One region of the Thauera sinica genome, then DNA from elsewhere that is predicted to be linked to it. Evidence: riboswitches for the same ligand, from Rfam matches in the RefSeq annotation. Region 1 holds a riboswitch; each other region holds the start of a gene.
What was found. A riboswitch is a leader RNA that binds a small molecule or an ion and turns the genes downstream of it on or off. The one in region 1 is predicted to bind cobalamin.

Region 1 (5,459 bases):
TCGTCCCACAGCGTGCGCAGCGCGTCCGGGGCGAGGGCGAGGTTTTCTTCCTTCAGCAGTTCGCGCACCACGCGGATGCCGAAGGCGCAATGCAGCACCTCGTCGCGCATGATGTACTGCAACTGCTCGGCGGTCCCCTTCATCAGGCCCCGCCGCTGCAGCGCGAAGATGGGGGTGAAGCCGTTGTAGAACCAGCAGCCCTCGAAGACGACCGCGAAGAAGAAGTACGAGAGCGCGAATTCGTGCAGCGCGTCGCGGTTGGCGAGGTCGAAGTCGGAACGCATCACCCGCTCCAGGCGCTGGCTGGCCAGCCGGATCTTGCCGTGGATCTCGGGAACGACGCGGTAGCGGTTGTAGATCTCCTGCTGGTCCAGGCCGATGCTCTCGATGCAGTGCTGGTAGGTCCAGGTGTGCAGCGCCTCTTCATAGACCTGGCGCGCCTGGTAGATCTGCAGCTCGGGCGCGCTCATCTTCTCCATCACCGCAAGGCCGATGTTCCGCATGGCCAGGATGTCGGACGTGGTGAGGTAGGCCAGCACGTTGGAGAAGACGTGGCGCTCGGCCCCGGTGAGCTTGTGGTGGTAGTCGTGGACGTCCTGCGCCATGCCGATTTCCAGCGGCGTCCAGTGGTTGCGGTTGGCCTTGAGGAAGAATTCCCACGCCCAGGGGTACTTGAACGGCGCCAACTGGTTGATGTCCGTCTTGCCGTTGACGATGCGCTTGTCCGCCGCATTGACGGGAGCGAGGCTTGGCGGGGCGGACGGTGCCGCCTCCCCGCCGGCGGGCGCGGCCGGCGCGAGCGCGGCAGTGCCCGCCGGAGCGGGTGCGCCCGGCATCGCACGGGTCGCGGCCGGCGCCGCCGGCATGTCCCAGTCGTCGAAACGCAGCGCGCTCATTGGCAAGCCTCGCATTCCGGGTTGTCGATGCTGCAGAAGCGGGGCGCCTCCTGCGCCGGGGCGTCGTCGCGCGCGCCCGCCTTCTCGGTCTGGCTGGCGCCCAGGGTGCGCAGGTAGTAGGTGGTCTTGAGGCCCCGCACCCAGGCGAGCTTGTAGAGTTCGTCCAGCTTCTTGCCCGAGGGCAGGGCGAGGTAGAGGTTGAGGGACTGCGCCTGGTCGATCCACTTCTGGCGGCGGGCGGCGGCTTCGATGAGCCACCGCGGGTCGATCTCGAAGGCGGTGGCGTAGCGTGCCTTGAGTTCGTCCGGAACGCGGTCGATGCGGGCGAGCGAGCCGTCGAAATACTTGAGGTCGGCAGCCATGACTTCGTCCCACAGCCCCAGCGCCTTCAGGTCGCGCACCAGCGCTTCGTTGATGACGGTGAATTCGCCGGACAGGTTCGACTTGACGTAGAGGTTCTGGTAGGCCGGCTCGATGCTGGCCGACACGCCGACGATGTTGGAGATGGTCGCCGTCGGCGCGATGGCGACGCAGTTGGAGTTGCGCATGCCGTAGCGGGCGATGCGCTCCTTCAGGCTCGCCCAGTCCAGGCTCGCGCTGCGGTCGGTGTCGAGGTAGCCGCCGCGGTCGGCCGCGAGCAGGTCGAGGGATTCGTGCGGCAGGATGCCCCTGTCCCACAGGCTGCCGGCGAAGCTCGAATAGCGGCCGCGTTCCCGCGCCAGTTCGGTCGATGCCCGGTAGGCGTGGAAGCACACCGCCTCCATGCTGCGGTCGGCGAACTCGACGGCTGCCGGCGAGGCGTAGGGCAGGCCCAGCCGGTACAGGCAATCGGCAAAGCCCATGATGCCCAGCCCCACCGGGCGATGCCGCAGGTTGGCGTTGCGCGCCTTGGGCGTGGCGTAGAAGTTGATGTCGATCACGTTGTCCAGCATGCGCATGGCCGTCTGTATCGTGCGCGACAACTTCTGCAGGTCCAGCTCGCCGTCCTTCAGGTGCGCCGGCAGATTGACCGAGCCCAGGTTGCACACCGCGGTTTCCGAAGCCGAGGTGTTGAGCGTGATTTCCGTGCACAGGTTGGAGCCGTGGACCACGCCCGCATGCTGCTGCGGAGAGCGCAGGTTGCAGGCGTCCTTGAAGGTGATCCACGGATGCCCGGTCTCGAACAGCATGGTGAGCATCTTGCGCCACAACTGCACCGCCGGAATCTTCTTGTGCAGGCGGATCTCCCCCGCCGCGGCCCTGGCCTCGCAGGCCAGGTAGGCTGCCTCGAACGCCGCGCCGAACTTCTCGTGCAGGTCGGGCACGTCCACCGGCGAGAACAGCGTCCACTCGCCGTTTTCGTGCACGCGCTTCATGAACAGGTCCGGAATCCAGTTGGCGGTGTTCATGTCGTGGGTGCGGCGGCGCTCGTCGCCGGTGTTCTTGCGCAGCTCCAGGAATTCCTCGATGTCGAGGTGCCAGGTTTCCAGGTAGGCGCAGACCGCGCCCTTGCGCTTGCCGCCCTGATTGACGGCCACCGCGGTGTCGTTCACCACCTTGAGGAAGGGGATCACCCCCTGGCTCTGGCCGTTCGTCCCCCTGATGCGGCTGCCCAGGGCGCGCACCGGCGTCCAGTCGTTGCCCAGGCCGCCGGCGTACTTCTGCAGCAGCGCGTTCTCCTTGATGGCCTGGTAGATGCCGTCGAGGTCGTCGTCGACGGTGGTGAGGTAGCACGACGACAACTGCGGATGCATCGTGCCGCTGTTGAACAGCGTCGGCGTCGAGCACATGAAGTCGAAGCTGGAGATGAGGTCGTAGAACTCGATGGCGCGGGCCTCGCGGTCGATCTCGCCCAGCGCCAGCCCCATCGCGACGCGCATGAAGAAGATCTGCGGCAGCTCGATGCGCTGCCCTTCGACGTGCAGGAAATAGCGGTCGTAGAGCGTCTGCAGGCCCAGGTAGCCGAACAGCAGGTCGCGTTCCGGCTTCAGCGCCGACGCCAGCCGGACGAGGTCGTATTCGGCCAGGCGGGGGTCGAGCAGGCCGGCCGCGATGCCGCGCCCGACGAACTCCGGCAGGTATTCGGCATAGGCCGGCGCCATGTCCTGCGGCGCCACCGCGCGGCCGGCGACCTCCTGCACCAGGCTGCCGAGCAGCAGGCGGGCGGTCGCTTGGTCGTAGCCCGGTTCGCGCTCGATGAGGGCGCGCGCGGCGAGGATGAGCGCCTGCTGCACGTCGGCCATGGCGACGCCGTCGTAGAGGTTCTTCAGCGCCTGCTCGAGGATCAGCCGTGCCGACACGCCTTCGTCCAGGCCGGCGCAGGCAGCCTCGCAGGTCTCCAGCAGCGCGGCCACGTCGAGCGGGCGGCGTTCGCCGTCGACCGTGACGTGCAGCGCCGGCGCGCCCCGGGCCTCGGCCAGCGCCGCGCGTTCCGCCGCCCGGCGCTCGCGGTACAGCACGTAGGCGCGCGCCACGTCGTGCTCGCCGGAGCGCATCAGCGCCAGTTCGACCTGGTCCTGGATGTCCTCGATATGCACCGTGCCGCCGTCCGGCAGCCGGCGGGTCAGGGAGCGGACGACGATGTCGGTCAGGCGCGCCACCAGTTCGCGGACGCGCGACGACACCGCGCTCTGGCTGCCCTCGACGGCGAGGAAAGCCTTGGTCATCGCAAGCGCGATCTTTTCGGGATCGAAGGCGACGACGGCGCCGTTGCGGCGGATGACCTGAAGTGCGGCGAGCGCGGATTCGCTGCCGACGGGCAGTGCTGATACGTTCGAGGACACGGCGATTCTCCGGATCGGGGGGCGGGGAACCGGCGGAGCATGCCGCACGCAAGCCGGCTTGCGCCCGCGGCAGAACCCGCGGCGGCAGACGACTTGCGAACGGAAACGAGCAGCGGCATGCACGGACCTTTCGCCAGGGACACCCCGCCCCGTCATTGGTTGGAAGGACGTTGCGGCAGGTCTCCTGGCTCTCGGTTCATCGCGCTCCGCCGCCTTCCCGGTACGCGACCAGTGGCGACGATGGCGAAGCGCTCGCCGATGACAGTTGCGGGGGCAGCTCCGGAATTCAGGCTGGCGGCCTGGCACCGGATTCCCTTTTAATCCCCGGACGGGGAACCGTTCAACGCCGGGAAGTCTAGTGGCCCGGGCTCCGGGCCGTCAAGCCGGATGACGCTACCGATAGTTGCCGGGTCGCCAGTTTCTACTACAGGTAGTATCCTGCTGCATCCCGCCGCCGCCCGGGCGGGGAGAATGGATGCGGTGCCGGCGAAGGATTCCACCCGGCGCGTTGCGCCCGGACACGCCAGCCGCCTCCTCGATCGCGGAGCCCTTCGCAGCGAAGCGGCGGGAGCGGCAGTGTCCTGATTCCAACCAACCTGGTCATTCGTCTTGGAAGCCCTGCGTCTGTGTTTCCTCTTCGCCGTGACGGCGCTGGCCGAGATCGTCGGCTGCTATCTGCCCTGGCTCGTCCTCAAGCAGGAGCGGAGCCCCTTGCTGCTGGTCCCGGCGGCGCTTTCGCTGGCCCTGTTCGCATGGCTGCTCACGCTGCATCCCACCGCCGCCGGCCGGACCTACGCCGCATACGGCGGCATGTACATCGCGGTCGCCCTGCTCTGGCTGAGATTCGTCGATGGCGTGCCGCTGACGCGCTGGGACGTCGCCGGGGCGGCGATCGCGCTCTTCGGCATGGCGGTCATCGCCCTGCAGCCGCCGGCCGATTGAGGCCGTAGCCTCGCCGCCGTCGCAGAGGTGGCATGGAAGGGGCGGCGGAAGCGCGCGGCCCGGATCAGCCGGCCTTGCCGCGGGCCGGCTTCCGTTTCTTGTCGCGTTCCCCGCGTGTCGTGCCCTTCACTGCCGTTCCCTTCGCCGCCGCGCTGCTGCGGCCGGCGTCCGCCTGGTCCAGCCACAGCAGGGCGTCGACGTAGGACATGAACTGCTCCAGGTAGGCCGGCGAAAGCTTGCGCATCTGCGTGAGCGAGCGCAGCACGAGGTGGTGCGAGTTGAGCGGGCCGGCGTTTTCGGGCGCGTGCGCCAGCGCGTGGGAGAACTGCCGGTCGATGCCGAGCTTCGACCAGGTGCGGCGGAAATGTTGCAGCGATTTCAGCTCGACCCGCGGCCCGTCGGCGGCCGGGGCGGGTGCGCCGGCCGGCGCGTGCCGCCCGGCATGGGCGAGCAGTTCGGCCAGCGGGCTGCGGCGGGCCCGGGCTCCCAGCGCGGTGAGCCGGCGACGCAGGGCGCCGAAATCGCCCGCCTCGCAGTCTTGCCGCAGCGCGTCGACGGCTTCCGGAAAGCGGTCCGCCGCGTGCGCGACGGCATCTTCGGCCTCGCGTCGGGCGCTGTCGAAGCGTTCGGCGTAGCCGGCGATCGCCGCTTCCAGCCTTTGGTCCAGCAGGCGCCGGACGTCGTCCCGCCGGGCTGCGGCCCGCTGCGCCAGGGCTTCGAGGAAGCGCAGGCCGACCGGATCGAAGCGTTCCGCGCCCCGCGCCCGCAGGGCTTCGAGCGGCGGCGCGGCGGGCGTGCCTTGCGGCGCGGCGTCCGGCGTGGCGCCGGCTCGGGCGGCTTCGTTCATCGGGGCGTTCCG
Region 2 (5,459 bases), 2.5 Mb from region 1:
GCACGGTGAGCGGCCAGGCGGCGTTGTCGCCCTGGGCGAGGTAGGCCAGGCGCGTGGCGCGCACGGCGGGCGGCAGCGCGTCGAGGGCGACGCCGTCGAGCAGCGTGCGGCCTTCGTGCGGCGCGAGCTGGGCGATCGCGCGCAGCAGGCTGCTCTTGCCCGCGCCATTCGGGCCGATGAGGCAGAAAAGCTCGCCGCGGGCGACGCGGACCGAAACGTCGGCGACCAGCACCGCGCCGCCGCGGCGCACCGTGAGCGAGACGGCGTCGAGCAGGGTCATGCGGCACTCCCCAGCCGTTCGCGCAGTACCAGCGCAAGGAAGAAGGGCGCGCCGATCAGCGCGGTGACCACGCCCAGCATCAGCTCGTGACTGCCGCTGACCAGGCGCAGCACCACGTCTGCGCCGAGCAGCAGCAGCGCGCCGCCGAAGGCGCTGGCCACCAGCAGGCGCGACGGGTGATAGTCGACCGCGCGGCGCAGCATGTGCGGCACGACCAGGCCGACGAAGCCGATCGCGCCGGTCACCGCGACGCTGGCGCCCACGCACAGCGCCGTGCCGAGCACCACGCGGGCGCGCAGCCGGGGAAGATTCACCCCCAGGCTCGCGGCCTCGTCCTCGCCCAGCGTGAGGGCGTCGAGCTGGCGCCCGCAGGACAGCAGCAGCGCCAGGCCGGCGAGCACGAAGGGCAGGCACAGGCGGATGTCGTCGAAGCTGCGGTCGGCCAGCGAGCCCAGCAGCCACAGCACGATGTCCTGCACGTCGGTGGGCGTGGGCGCGAGGTTGATCGCGAGCGAGGTGAGCGCGGCGGCGAGCGACGACAGGGCGATGCCGGCGAGGATCAGCGTGAGGTTGCCGGCGCCGCGGCGGGCGACGAGGTAGAGCACCAGCGTGGCGAGCGCCGCGCAGCCCATGGCGGCCACCGGCAGCAGCCACAGGCTGACCGCGGCGAGGCCGAAATACAGGCACAGCACCGCGCCCAGGCTGGCGCTCGCGCTCACGCCGAGCAGGCCGGGCTCGGCCAGCGGATTGCGCAGCAGGCCCTGCAGCGCGGCCCCGGCCATGCCCAGCGAGGCGCCGACGAGGATGGCGAGCAGCACGCGCGGCAGGCGGATATCGGTGACGATGGTGTGCCGGCGCTGCAGCAGTTCGCTGGTGGCCGCATCGCCGGCGGGCAGCAGCGCGCCGGCGACGTCGGCGAGGCCGAGCGGCACCGGGCCGATCGCGAGCGAGACCAGCGCGAGCAGCGTCAGCGCGGCGGGCAGCAGGGCGTTGAGCGTAAGGTGTCTCACCGGACCAAGCTCCTGTCGCTGCGCGACGCAATGCTTCGCGCTGCCCGGGCAGGCTGGCCGTGAGGAACGAGCCCTGCTTCGGGCGGCCGTGCAGCGGCGCTCATCGCCGCGTCTCCGGTGGCGGCAGGCGGCGCAGGCCGGCGGCGAGTTCTTCGGCCGCCTCCACGAGCTGCCAGTTGCTGCAGCCCCAGTCGTTGTGGCTCAGCGACAGCAGCGGACGCGAGGCGGCGATGGCGCGCATCTGCGGATGGCGGCTGAAGCCGGCGCGGGCATAGGTGGTGTCGTGCACCATGTGGCTGGTGACGATGAGTTCGGGCGGGGCCGCCACCACGTCCTCGAGCGAGGCGCGGCCCCAGCCGCTGCGGCCGGTCTCGGCGGCGTGGTTGCGCAGGCCGGCGGCCTGGAGCACGGCGTTCACATGCGTCCCGGCGCCGGCGGTGCCGCCGTTCGGGCGCAGGTAGAGGGCTTGCGCAGCCGGCGTGTCGCGCCGCAGCACGGCAAGGCGGGCCTGGACTTCGGCGACCAGCGCCGCGGCGGCCTCGGCGCGGCCGATCCGGGCGCCGATCCTGCGCGTGCTGTCGAAGATGCCCGTCCAGTCGTCGGGAAAGGGCACGGTGACGATCTCGATGCCGTGGCGCCCGAACAGCGCCGCCTGGTGGTGCGCCTGCCAGCGCCGCGAGGCGAGCACGATGTCCGGCCGCGCGGCGATGACTTCCTCCGCGCTGCCGGTATTGGAGGCAAAGCGCGCCGCGCGGGCGGCGAGCGACGAACGCGCCGGGTCCTGGCTTTTCGCCGACACCGACACGATCTGCGCCGGATCGGCGAGCGAGAGCAGCAGCACGTCGGCGCACAGGTTGGTCGACATCACCCGTGGCAGCGGGGCGGCGGCGTCCGCCGGGAGCGATGCGGCGGCGAGCAGGGATGCCGCGAGCGGGAGCATGGCGAACCGGCGGCGCATCAGAAGTCGATGCCGGGCTGTGCCTTCACACCGGCCTTGAAGGCGTGCTTGCAGTCGGCGATCTCGCTCACGGTGTCGGCGAGTTCCACCAGCTCGGGCTTCGCCGCGCGGCCGGTGACGATCACCGTCTGCATCGGCGGGCGGCTGCGGATCGCCTCCACCACCGCGGCGGTGTCGAGGTAGCGGTACTTGAGCATGTAGGTGAGTTCGTCGAGCAGCACCAGGTCGACCGCGGGGTCGCGCAGCAGGCGCGCGGCCTGCGCCCACGCCTCGTCGGCGGCGCGCTTGTCGGCGTCCCAGTCCTGGGTGTTCCAGGTGAAGCCGGTGGCCATGGCGTGGTATTGCACCGCGGCAGCGGCGGAGCTCTGCTGCAGAAAGGTGACCTCGCCGGTGGCCTGCGTGCCCTTGATGAACTGCACCACGCCGGCCCGCCGGCCGTGGCCGAGCGCGCGGTACAGGGTGCCGAAGGCCGAGGTGGTCTTGCCCTTGCCGTTGCCGGTGATGAGGATGACGATGCCCCGCTCTTCGCGGGCACGTTCGATGGCCGCATCCACGACTTCCTTCTTGCGCTGCATGCGTGCGTTGTGGCTCAGCTTCTTGTCCTCGTCCATGCCGCGGGCTCCTCGATGGGTATGCCGGCGCCACGGTGCGGGGATTGCTGCTGGCGTGCGCCCGTTGCGGCGCACAGTCTGCGTTGCGGCTGAATCGAGGCTGGGTGAGGTACCCGCAGGACCAGTCGGCAACCAGCCCACACCCCGGGGCGCTCACCTGTGTAGTCGAACGGGTCGGTCTTCTGGCTCGCCGTCGTCCGGTCGCCGTCGCCTTCCCGGGGAGCATTCCCAGTGGTCTCATTGACGGCGCCGTCGGGCTTACAGCAGCGGGGGCTGCGCCGGGATGGCGGGCGTCTGGAACGCCTGCGTCACCGGACTTCCCGTTTCACCCCGGGCACGGACGTGCGGCGGGGCTCCCGATCGATGCTGGCCGAACTATACGCCCGGGCGGGATAGGCCGGCAATGCGGCCGCTTCCGGCAGTGGCCGGGTACGTCGCCCCGACGGTGGCGAGCCGCCCGGCTATCCGCTAGAGTCCTGTCCACTTTCCCGGCATGGGCACGTCGTGCATCGATGGCGCCGCCCGCCGCCAGGCCGTACAACGCATCGATAGGTGACAGACGATGGAAATCAGGAAGGTCGGAGTCGTAGGGGCAGGCACGATGGGCAGCGGCATCACCCAGGCGTGCGCGGTCGCGGGTCTCGATGTCGTCATGATGGACATCGCCGCAGCCCAGGTGGAGCGCGGCATGGCGACCATCGCCGGCAGCATGGACCGCCTGATCAAGCGCGAGAAGATCACCGAGGCCGACAAGGCCACGACGCTGGCCCGGATCACGACCACCACGACGCTGCAGGACCTCGCCGCCTGCGACCTGGTGATCGAGGCCGCCAGCGAGAACGTCGATCTCAAGCTGAAGGTGTTCGCCGACCTGGACGCGATCCTCGGCCCGGATGCGATCATCGCCAGCAACACTTCGTCGATCTCCATCACCCTGCTGGCCGCGGGCACGAAGCGCCCCGAGCAGGTCATCGGCATGCACTTCTTCAACCCGGTGCCGATCATGGCCCTGGTCGAGATCATCTGCGGCCTGCAGACGTCGGCGGGCACCTTCAGCGCGGTCGAAGACCTCGCCAAGGCGATCGGCAAGACGCCGGTGAAGGTCAAGAACAGCCCGGGCTTCGTCGTCAACCGCATGCTGTGCCCGATGATCAACGAGGCGATCTTCACCTTCGCCGAGGGGCTGGCGACGGCCGACCAGATCGACGAAGCCATGAAGCTGGGCTGCAACCACCCCATCGGACCGCTGGCGCTGTGCGACCTGATCGGCCTCGACGTGGAACTGGCGGTGATGCAGGTGCTGTACGAGGGCACCAAGGACCCGAAGTACCGTCCCGCCCCGCTGCTGGTGGAAATGGTCGAAGCCGGCTATCTCGGCCGCAAGACGGGCAAGGGCTTCTACACCTATACGAAGTGAGCGCCGGGCGCCGCACGGCGCCGGCGGAATGAAAAAAAGCCACCTCGCGGTGGCTTTTTTCTTGCCGGCTGGCCGGTTCAGCGTCCGGAGCGCATCGCGTCGAAGAACTCGGCGTTGCTCTTGGTGGCCTTGATCTTGTCGAGCAGGAATTCCATCGCGTCGATGTCGTCCATGCCGTACAGCAGCTTGCGCAGGATCCAGACCTTCTGCAGCACGTCGGGCTTGAGCAGGAGTTCTTCCCGCCGCGTGCCGGAACGGTTGACGTTGATCGCCGGATACACGCGCTTTTCCGCCATGCGCCGGTCGAGGTGCAGCTCCATGTTGCCGGTGCCCTTGAATTCCTCGTAGATCACGTCGTCCATGCGGCTGCCGGTATCGATCAGCGCGGTGGCGATGATGGTGAGCGACCCGCCTTCCTCGATGTTGCGCGCCGCGCCGAAGAAGCGCTTGGGCTTTTGCAGCGCGTTGGCGTCGACGCCGCCCGTTAGCACCTTGCCGGAGGCCGGCACGACGGTGTTGTAGGCCCGTGCCAGGCGCGTCAGCGAGTCCAGCAGGATGACGACGTCGCGCTTGTGCTCGGTGAGGCGCTTGGCCTTCTCGATCACCATCTCGGCGACCTGCACGTGGCGCGATGCCGGCTCGTCGAAGGTGGAGGCGACGACTTCGCCCTTCACCGAGCGCTGCATCTCGGTCACTTCCTCGGGACGCTCGTCGATCAGCAGCACGATGAGCGCCACGTCGGGGTGGTTGGCGGTGATCGAATGCGCGATGTGCTGCAGCATGACCGTCTTGCCGCTCTTGGGCGGTGCGACCAGCAGGCCGCGCTGGCCCTTGCCGATCGGCGCGATCATGTCGATCACCCGGCTGGTGATGTTCTCCTCGCCGCGGGTTTCCTGCTCGAGCCTGAGGCATTCCTGCGGATGCAGCGGCGTGAGGTTCTCGAACAGGATCTTGCGCTTGCACTCCTCGGGAGGCCGGCCGTTGATCTTGTCGAGCTTCACCAGCGCGAAGTAGCGCTCGCCGTCCTTCGGCGTGCGGATCTCGCCCTCGATCGTGTCGCCCGTGCGCAGGTTGAAGCGACGTATCTGCGACGGCGACACGTAGATGTCGTCCGTCCCGGCGAGATACGAAGTATCGGGCGAGCGCAGGAAGCCGAAGCCGTCGGGCAGCACTTCAAGCGCGC
Region 3 (5,459 bases), 1.4 Mb from region 1:
CGGCGTTCGACTGGCCCACTCTGCGCGACAACAAGAATGCCGAGATCGGGCGCCTGAACGGCATCTACCGCAGGCTCCTGTCCGATTCGGGCTGCGAACTGATGGAGGCGCGGGCGACGATCGAGGGGCCGCACACGGTGAGCGTGGCGGGGCGCGGCTACAGTGCGGAACGCATCCTGATCGCGACCGGCGGCTGGCCCTTCGTGCCGGACATCCCCGGCCGCGAGCATGCCATCAGCTCCAACGAGGTCTTCTTCCTCGAGCGTTTCCCCAAGCGCGCCATCGTGGTGGGCGGCGGCTATATCGCGGTCGAGTTCGCCGGCATCTTCGCCGGGCTCGGTGCGCGCACGCGGCTGGTGTATCGCGGCGATCTCTTCCTGCGGGGTTTCGACGACGACGTGCGCCGCTTCGCCGCCGAAGAGATTGCGAAGAAGGGCGTTTCGCTGGCTTTCGGCAGCGACGTCGGCGCCATCGGGAAGCTGCCGGACGGCAGCCTGGAGGTCACGTTCAGGGACGGGCATCGCGAGCAGGCCGACTGCGTGCTCTACGCCACCGGCCGCGTGCCGAACGTGGCCGGGCTCGGGCTGGAGAACACCCGCGTGCGGCAGCGGGACAATGGCGCCATCGTCGTCGACGGGAACCTGCAGACCGACGAGCCGTCGATCTACGCCATCGGCGACGTCATCGACCGCGTGGCGCTGACGCCGGTCGCGCTGGCCGAGGGCATGCAGTTCGTCAGGCAGATGTCGGGCGAGGCGGTGCAGCTGCTGGATTACGACCTGATCCCCACCGCCGTCTTCAGCCAGCCGGCCATCGGCACCGTGGGCCTCACGGAAGCGCAGGCACGCGAGCGCCATGCCGGGATCGAGGTGTACAAGACCGGCTTCAGGGCGCTCAAGCAGACCCTGGCCGGCGGCGACGAGCGCACCTTCATGAAGCTGCTGGTCGACAAGGCCAGCGACCGCGTCGTGGGCGTGCATATGGTGGGTCCCGATGCCGGCGAGATCATCCAGGGCATCGCCATCGCGCTGAAGGCAGGCGCGACGAAGCAGGTCTTCGACGCCACGATCGGCGTCCATCCGACGGCGGCGGAAGAGTTCGTCACGATGCGCGAGCCCGCGCGATAAGCTGCCCGCCGCGACGGGGAATTCCGGCCGCCTGCCCGGGGCGAATCCCCGATCCGACGGCCTGAGCGGCGCTCCCCGCTCAGCCGCCCTTCAGCTTCAGCGGCAGCCCGGCGGCGACGAAGGTCACCGTGCCGGCGAGCGCGGCCAGTTGCTGGTTGAGCCGGCCGGCCTCGTCGCGGAACAGGCGGCCGAGCGGCGTTTCCGGCACCAGGCCGAGGCCGACTTCGTTGGCGACCAGCAGGATGGTGCCGGGCAGCGCGGGCAGCGCGGCGAGCAGGGCGTCGCGCTCGGCGCGCAGTCGGGGCAACGCGTCGGCATCGGCGCCGGGCGGCAGGTCTTCGGCGCCGGCGAGGAGGTTGGCGAGCCACAGCGTCAGGCAATCGACGAGCAGGCAGCGGCCGGGCGCGGCCTCGCGCCGCAGGGCGTCGGCGAGCGCGCGCGGGGCTTCCACGGTGCGCCAGGCCGACGGGCGGTCGGCGCGGTGGCGGCGGATGCGCTCCGCCATCTCGGCGTCGAGCGCCTCGGCGGTGGCGATGACCGTGACGGCCAGCCCCGAATCCGCGGCGCGCCGTTCGGCGTGCCGGCTCTTTCCCGAGCGCGCGCCGCCGAGGATGAGTTCGAGCGTCATTGGGGCGTGGCGTTCCTGCGCTGCAAACCGGGGGCGGAAAAGGTATCATCCGCGCCGCTGCCCCGGAAGGGGCGCTGCGTTCGAGGTGCCCGACGGCGGTCCGCGCCCTAGGGGTAAACGGGAAACAGGTGCGCGGCGCGACGGACCCGAAGGTTCGCCCCGCAATGCCTGTGCTGCCCCCGCAACGGTAAGCGAGTTCAAGGCGCATCACTCTGCCACTGGGCTTCTGCCCGGGAAGGCGATGCGCCGCGTGTGGCGGGTTTCGCGGAGAAACCCGGCCGCCTCGGCTCGCGAGCCCGGATACCGGCCCGTGCGCGTTGGAGGAGGTGCCGCGGGGTGGCGGCGGCGGGTCGTTCCCTGCGCTCATGCCTGCCCCGTTCGCGGCGCGTCCATGTGCGGTTTGCCGGGGACTGCGGGGACGCGGGCCGCGGCGCGGGGAGTCCCCATCCATGAGCATCCGCCTTTCGGCCGCGGCAGTCGCGGCCTGTGCAGCCTTGCCGTCGGCCTTGGCGATCGCCGCCGGCGAACACCAGTTCGAACCGGTCATCGTGTCCGCCACCCGCATCGACGTGACCGACGTCGATGCCACCTACGCCTCCGAAGTGCATACGCGCAAGGACATCGAGCGTTCCGGCGCGACCACGCTGGTCGACTACCTGTCGCGCCAGACCTCGGTCCAGGTCGTGCCCAGCTTCGGCAACCGCTTCACGCCCAGCCTCAACATGCGCGGCTACGGCCTCACCAGCGGTTTCCAGAACGTGATGATCACCGTCGACGGCCGCCGGCTGAACAACATCGATTCGGTGCCGCAACTCCTGGGCGGCATCGCGCTGGCCGACGTGGACCGCATCGAGATCACCAAGGGCAGCGGCTCGGTGCTGTACGGCGACGGCGCCACCGCCGGCTCGATCCAGATCTACACCCGGCCGCACGACGGCGCCCGCATCGAGGCGTATGGCGGCAGCCACGGCGCGCTCGGCGGCACGGTCGCGGCCGGCCTCGTGCGCGAGCGCTTCTCGCTGTCGGCGACGGCCGATCACGGCGAAACCGACGGCTACTCCGACAAGGACCCGTCCGGCCATCGGGACGCCTCGAAGGCCGACACCTGGCACGTGGCCGCCGGCGGCAATCCGGTGGATGGCCTGAAGCTCACCGCCGACGCGGGCCGGACCCGCATCGACACGCGCTACCCCGGCCCGCTGGACCTGGCGCGGTTCGAGGACGATCCGGCGCAGAACGACGGCAGCCTCTACACTCACCAGCGCTTCGACAGCGCCTACTGGAGCGTCGGCGCCGAGTACCGGCTGACCGATGCGTGGCGGCTGTCCGCGCGCCACCAGACCGAGGACAAGACGTCCGAGTTTCTCGGCGCATTCTCGAGCACCCTGGACTACACCTACGATTCGGACGAACTGGCGCTGCAGTACCTCGGCGACCGCCTGTCCGTCACCGCGGGCGTGCAATCCTTCGACGGCGAGCGCAAGGGCGCGAGCGAGAAGACTTCCAAGCGCAACCTCGGCTGGTTCGTGCAGGGCCAGTACGCCTTCGACCGCCTCACGCTGTCGGCCGGCGCGCGGCGCGAGCGGGTCGAATACGGACACCGCCCGGATGCCGGCGCGCGCCTGAAGGACGACGAGCGCTTCAACTCGTGGGACGTCGGCTTCAACTACCGCATCGATCCGGCGCTGACGGTGTTCGGCAACTACAACGACGCCTTCCAGGCGCCCGACATCGACCGCTTCTTCGTCTGCAACGCCTTCGACGCCGACTTCACCTGCGTCGGCACCGCCTTCAACGCCTTCATCGAGCCCATGCACGCCCGCACGGTCACGCTCGGCCTCAACCACGTGCTGCCCGCCAACCGCCTGAAGCTCGCGGTGTTCCATGCCAGGCTCAAGGACGAGATCTACTTCGACCCGGTCAGCTTCGCGAACACGAACTTCGACCGTTCGCACAAGTACGGCATCGAACTGCAGGACACCTGGCAGATCTCCCCCGCGCTGACGGGCTCGCTGAACTACGCGTGGACGCGGGCGATCATCGATCGCGACGGCAGCGGCGCCTTCGACGGCAAGGAATTGCCCGCCGCGCCGAAGCACAACCTGGTGCTGGGCTTCGCCGTCAAGGTGAGCGAGGCCGGCACGCTGAACCTGTCGCACACCTGGCGCAGCAAGGCGTGGGCCGACGGCGACTTCGCCAACGGGGCGCCGAGGCAGCGGGAATACCAGTCCACCGACCTCGCCTACCGCCACCGGGTGACGAAGGACGTGGAACTCTACGGCGCGGTGAGCAACCTGTTCGCGCACGAGAACGGCGTCTGGGTCGAGAGCGCTTTCCGGCCGCCGGTGGTGGTCTATCCGGTCGATTTCGTCCGCACCTGGAAGCTCGGTGCGCGGGTCTCGTTCTGAGCGCTGCCGGAGACACCCCATGGACAGGTTTTCCTCCGCGGCCCTGGCCGCGGCCTGCGCCTGCGCCGGTATCGGCGCGGCGCGTGCCGACGGCGTGCCGACGCTGGACGCCGTCGTGGTGACCGCCACGCGCCAGGTGGAGCGGGCTTCCGACGCGCTGGCCGCCATCGAGGTCATCGACCGCGAAGACATCGAGCGCGCCGGGCATTCCAGCCTGGTGGAACTGCTGTCGGCCCGTGCCGGCATCCAGGTGACGACCAACGGCGGCGCCGGTTCGACCAGCAAGATCCTCATCCGCGGCGCGAACGCCGGCCACACGCTGCTGCTGATCGACGGCATGCGCGCCGGCTCGGCGACGCGCGGCGACGCCACGCCCGAAGTGATTCCGCTCGAAGCGATCGAGCGCATCGAAATCCTGCGCGGCCCGGCGAGCGCGCTGTACGGCTCGGACGCGATCGGCGGCGTGATCCAGATCTTCACCCGCAAGGGCGAGGAAGGCATCCACCCCTCGCTGCGGGCCGGCTTCGGCAGCGACGACACCCGCACGCTGAGCGCCGCGCTGAGCGGCGGCATCGACCGCCTGCGCTACAGCCTCGTCGCCGGCCACGACCGTACCGGCGGCATCGATGCCAAGCCCGCCTCGCGCGCAGGCAGCGATCCCGACCGCGACGGCTTTCGCAACGACTACCAGAGCGCCTCGCTGTCGCTGGGCTTTCGCGAGCGGGACGAGATCGGCGTGGCGCTGTTCCGCGCCGATGCGCAGAACGACTACGACGCCGGGCGGCCGTACGACTCCTACCTCGACAAGCGCACCGAAAGCGTGAGCGCGCACATGCGCAACCAGCTCGGCGCCGGCTGGGCGAGCACGCTGCGCCTGGGCCATAGCGCCGACCGGGCCTTCACCCGCAGCAGCGAGAGCGCGAGTTCGCGCTTCGATACCGCGCAGCGCCTGCTGTCATGGCAGCACGACGTCGCGCTCGGCGGCGGTTCGCTGCTCGCGGCCTACGAATACCTGGAGCAGGAGGTCGATACCTCCACTGCCTACGCCGAGACCAAGCGCACCGTGAATTCGGCGCTGCTGGGCTGGGGCGGGCAGTTCGGCCGCCACCACCTGCAGCTCAACGCCCGGCACGACGACAACTCGCAGTTCGGCGGCCGCACGACGGGCACCGCCGCGTACGGCTTCGAGTTCCTGCCCCAATGGCGGGTGCATGGCAGCATCGGCACCGCGTTCAAGGCGCCGACCTTCAACGATCTTTATTACCCGCGCACCTGCACCAGCTCCGGCTGCAACGC

Region 2: another riboswitch for cobalamin. It lies ahead of cobO (cob(I)yrinic acid a,c-diamide adenosyltransferase); the one in region 1 lies ahead of CCZ27_RS15845 (ribonucleoside-diphosphate reductase subunit alpha).
Region 3: another riboswitch for cobalamin. It lies ahead of CCZ27_RS22075 (TonB-dependent receptor); the one in region 1 lies ahead of CCZ27_RS15845 (ribonucleoside-diphosphate reductase subunit alpha).

The regions. Positions count from the first base shown of each region.
Region 1 is NZ_CP023439.1:3,627,127-3,632,585, reverse strand. It holds gene CCZ27_RS15850 (ribonucleotide-diphosphate reductase subunit beta) at 1-896, opposite strand, end outside; gene CCZ27_RS15845 (ribonucleoside-diphosphate reductase subunit alpha) at 893-3,658, opposite strand; cobalamin riboswitch at 3,818-4,014, opposite strand; gene CCZ27_RS15840 (YnfA family protein) at 4,268-4,600, shown strand; gene CCZ27_RS15835 (DUF2894 domain-containing protein) at 4,665-5,447, opposite strand; gene CCZ27_RS15830 (OmpA family protein) at 5,444-5,459, opposite strand, start outside.
Region 2 is NZ_CP023439.1:996,790-1,002,248, forward strand. It holds gene CCZ27_RS04305 (ABC transporter ATP-binding protein) at 1-280, opposite strand, end outside; gene CCZ27_RS04310 (FecCD family ABC transporter permease) at 277-1,290, opposite strand; gene CCZ27_RS04315 (ABC transporter substrate-binding protein) at 1,391-2,230, opposite strand; gene cobO (cob(I)yrinic acid a,c-diamide adenosyltransferase) at 2,248-2,859, opposite strand; cobalamin riboswitch at 3,015-3,234, opposite strand; gene CCZ27_RS04325 (3-hydroxybutyryl-CoA dehydrogenase) at 3,422-4,276, shown strand; gene rho (transcription termination factor Rho) at 4,354-5,459, opposite strand, start outside.
Region 3 is NZ_CP023439.1:5,050,998-5,056,456, forward strand. It holds gene gorA (glutathione-disulfide reductase) at 1-1,127, shown strand, start outside; gene cobU (bifunctional adenosylcobinamide kinase/adenosylcobinamide-phosphate guanylyltransferase) at 1,207-1,755, opposite strand; cobalamin riboswitch at 1,835-2,081, shown strand; gene CCZ27_RS22075 (TonB-dependent receptor) at 2,205-4,163, shown strand; gene CCZ27_RS22080 (TonB-dependent receptor domain-containing protein) at 4,183-5,459, shown strand, end outside.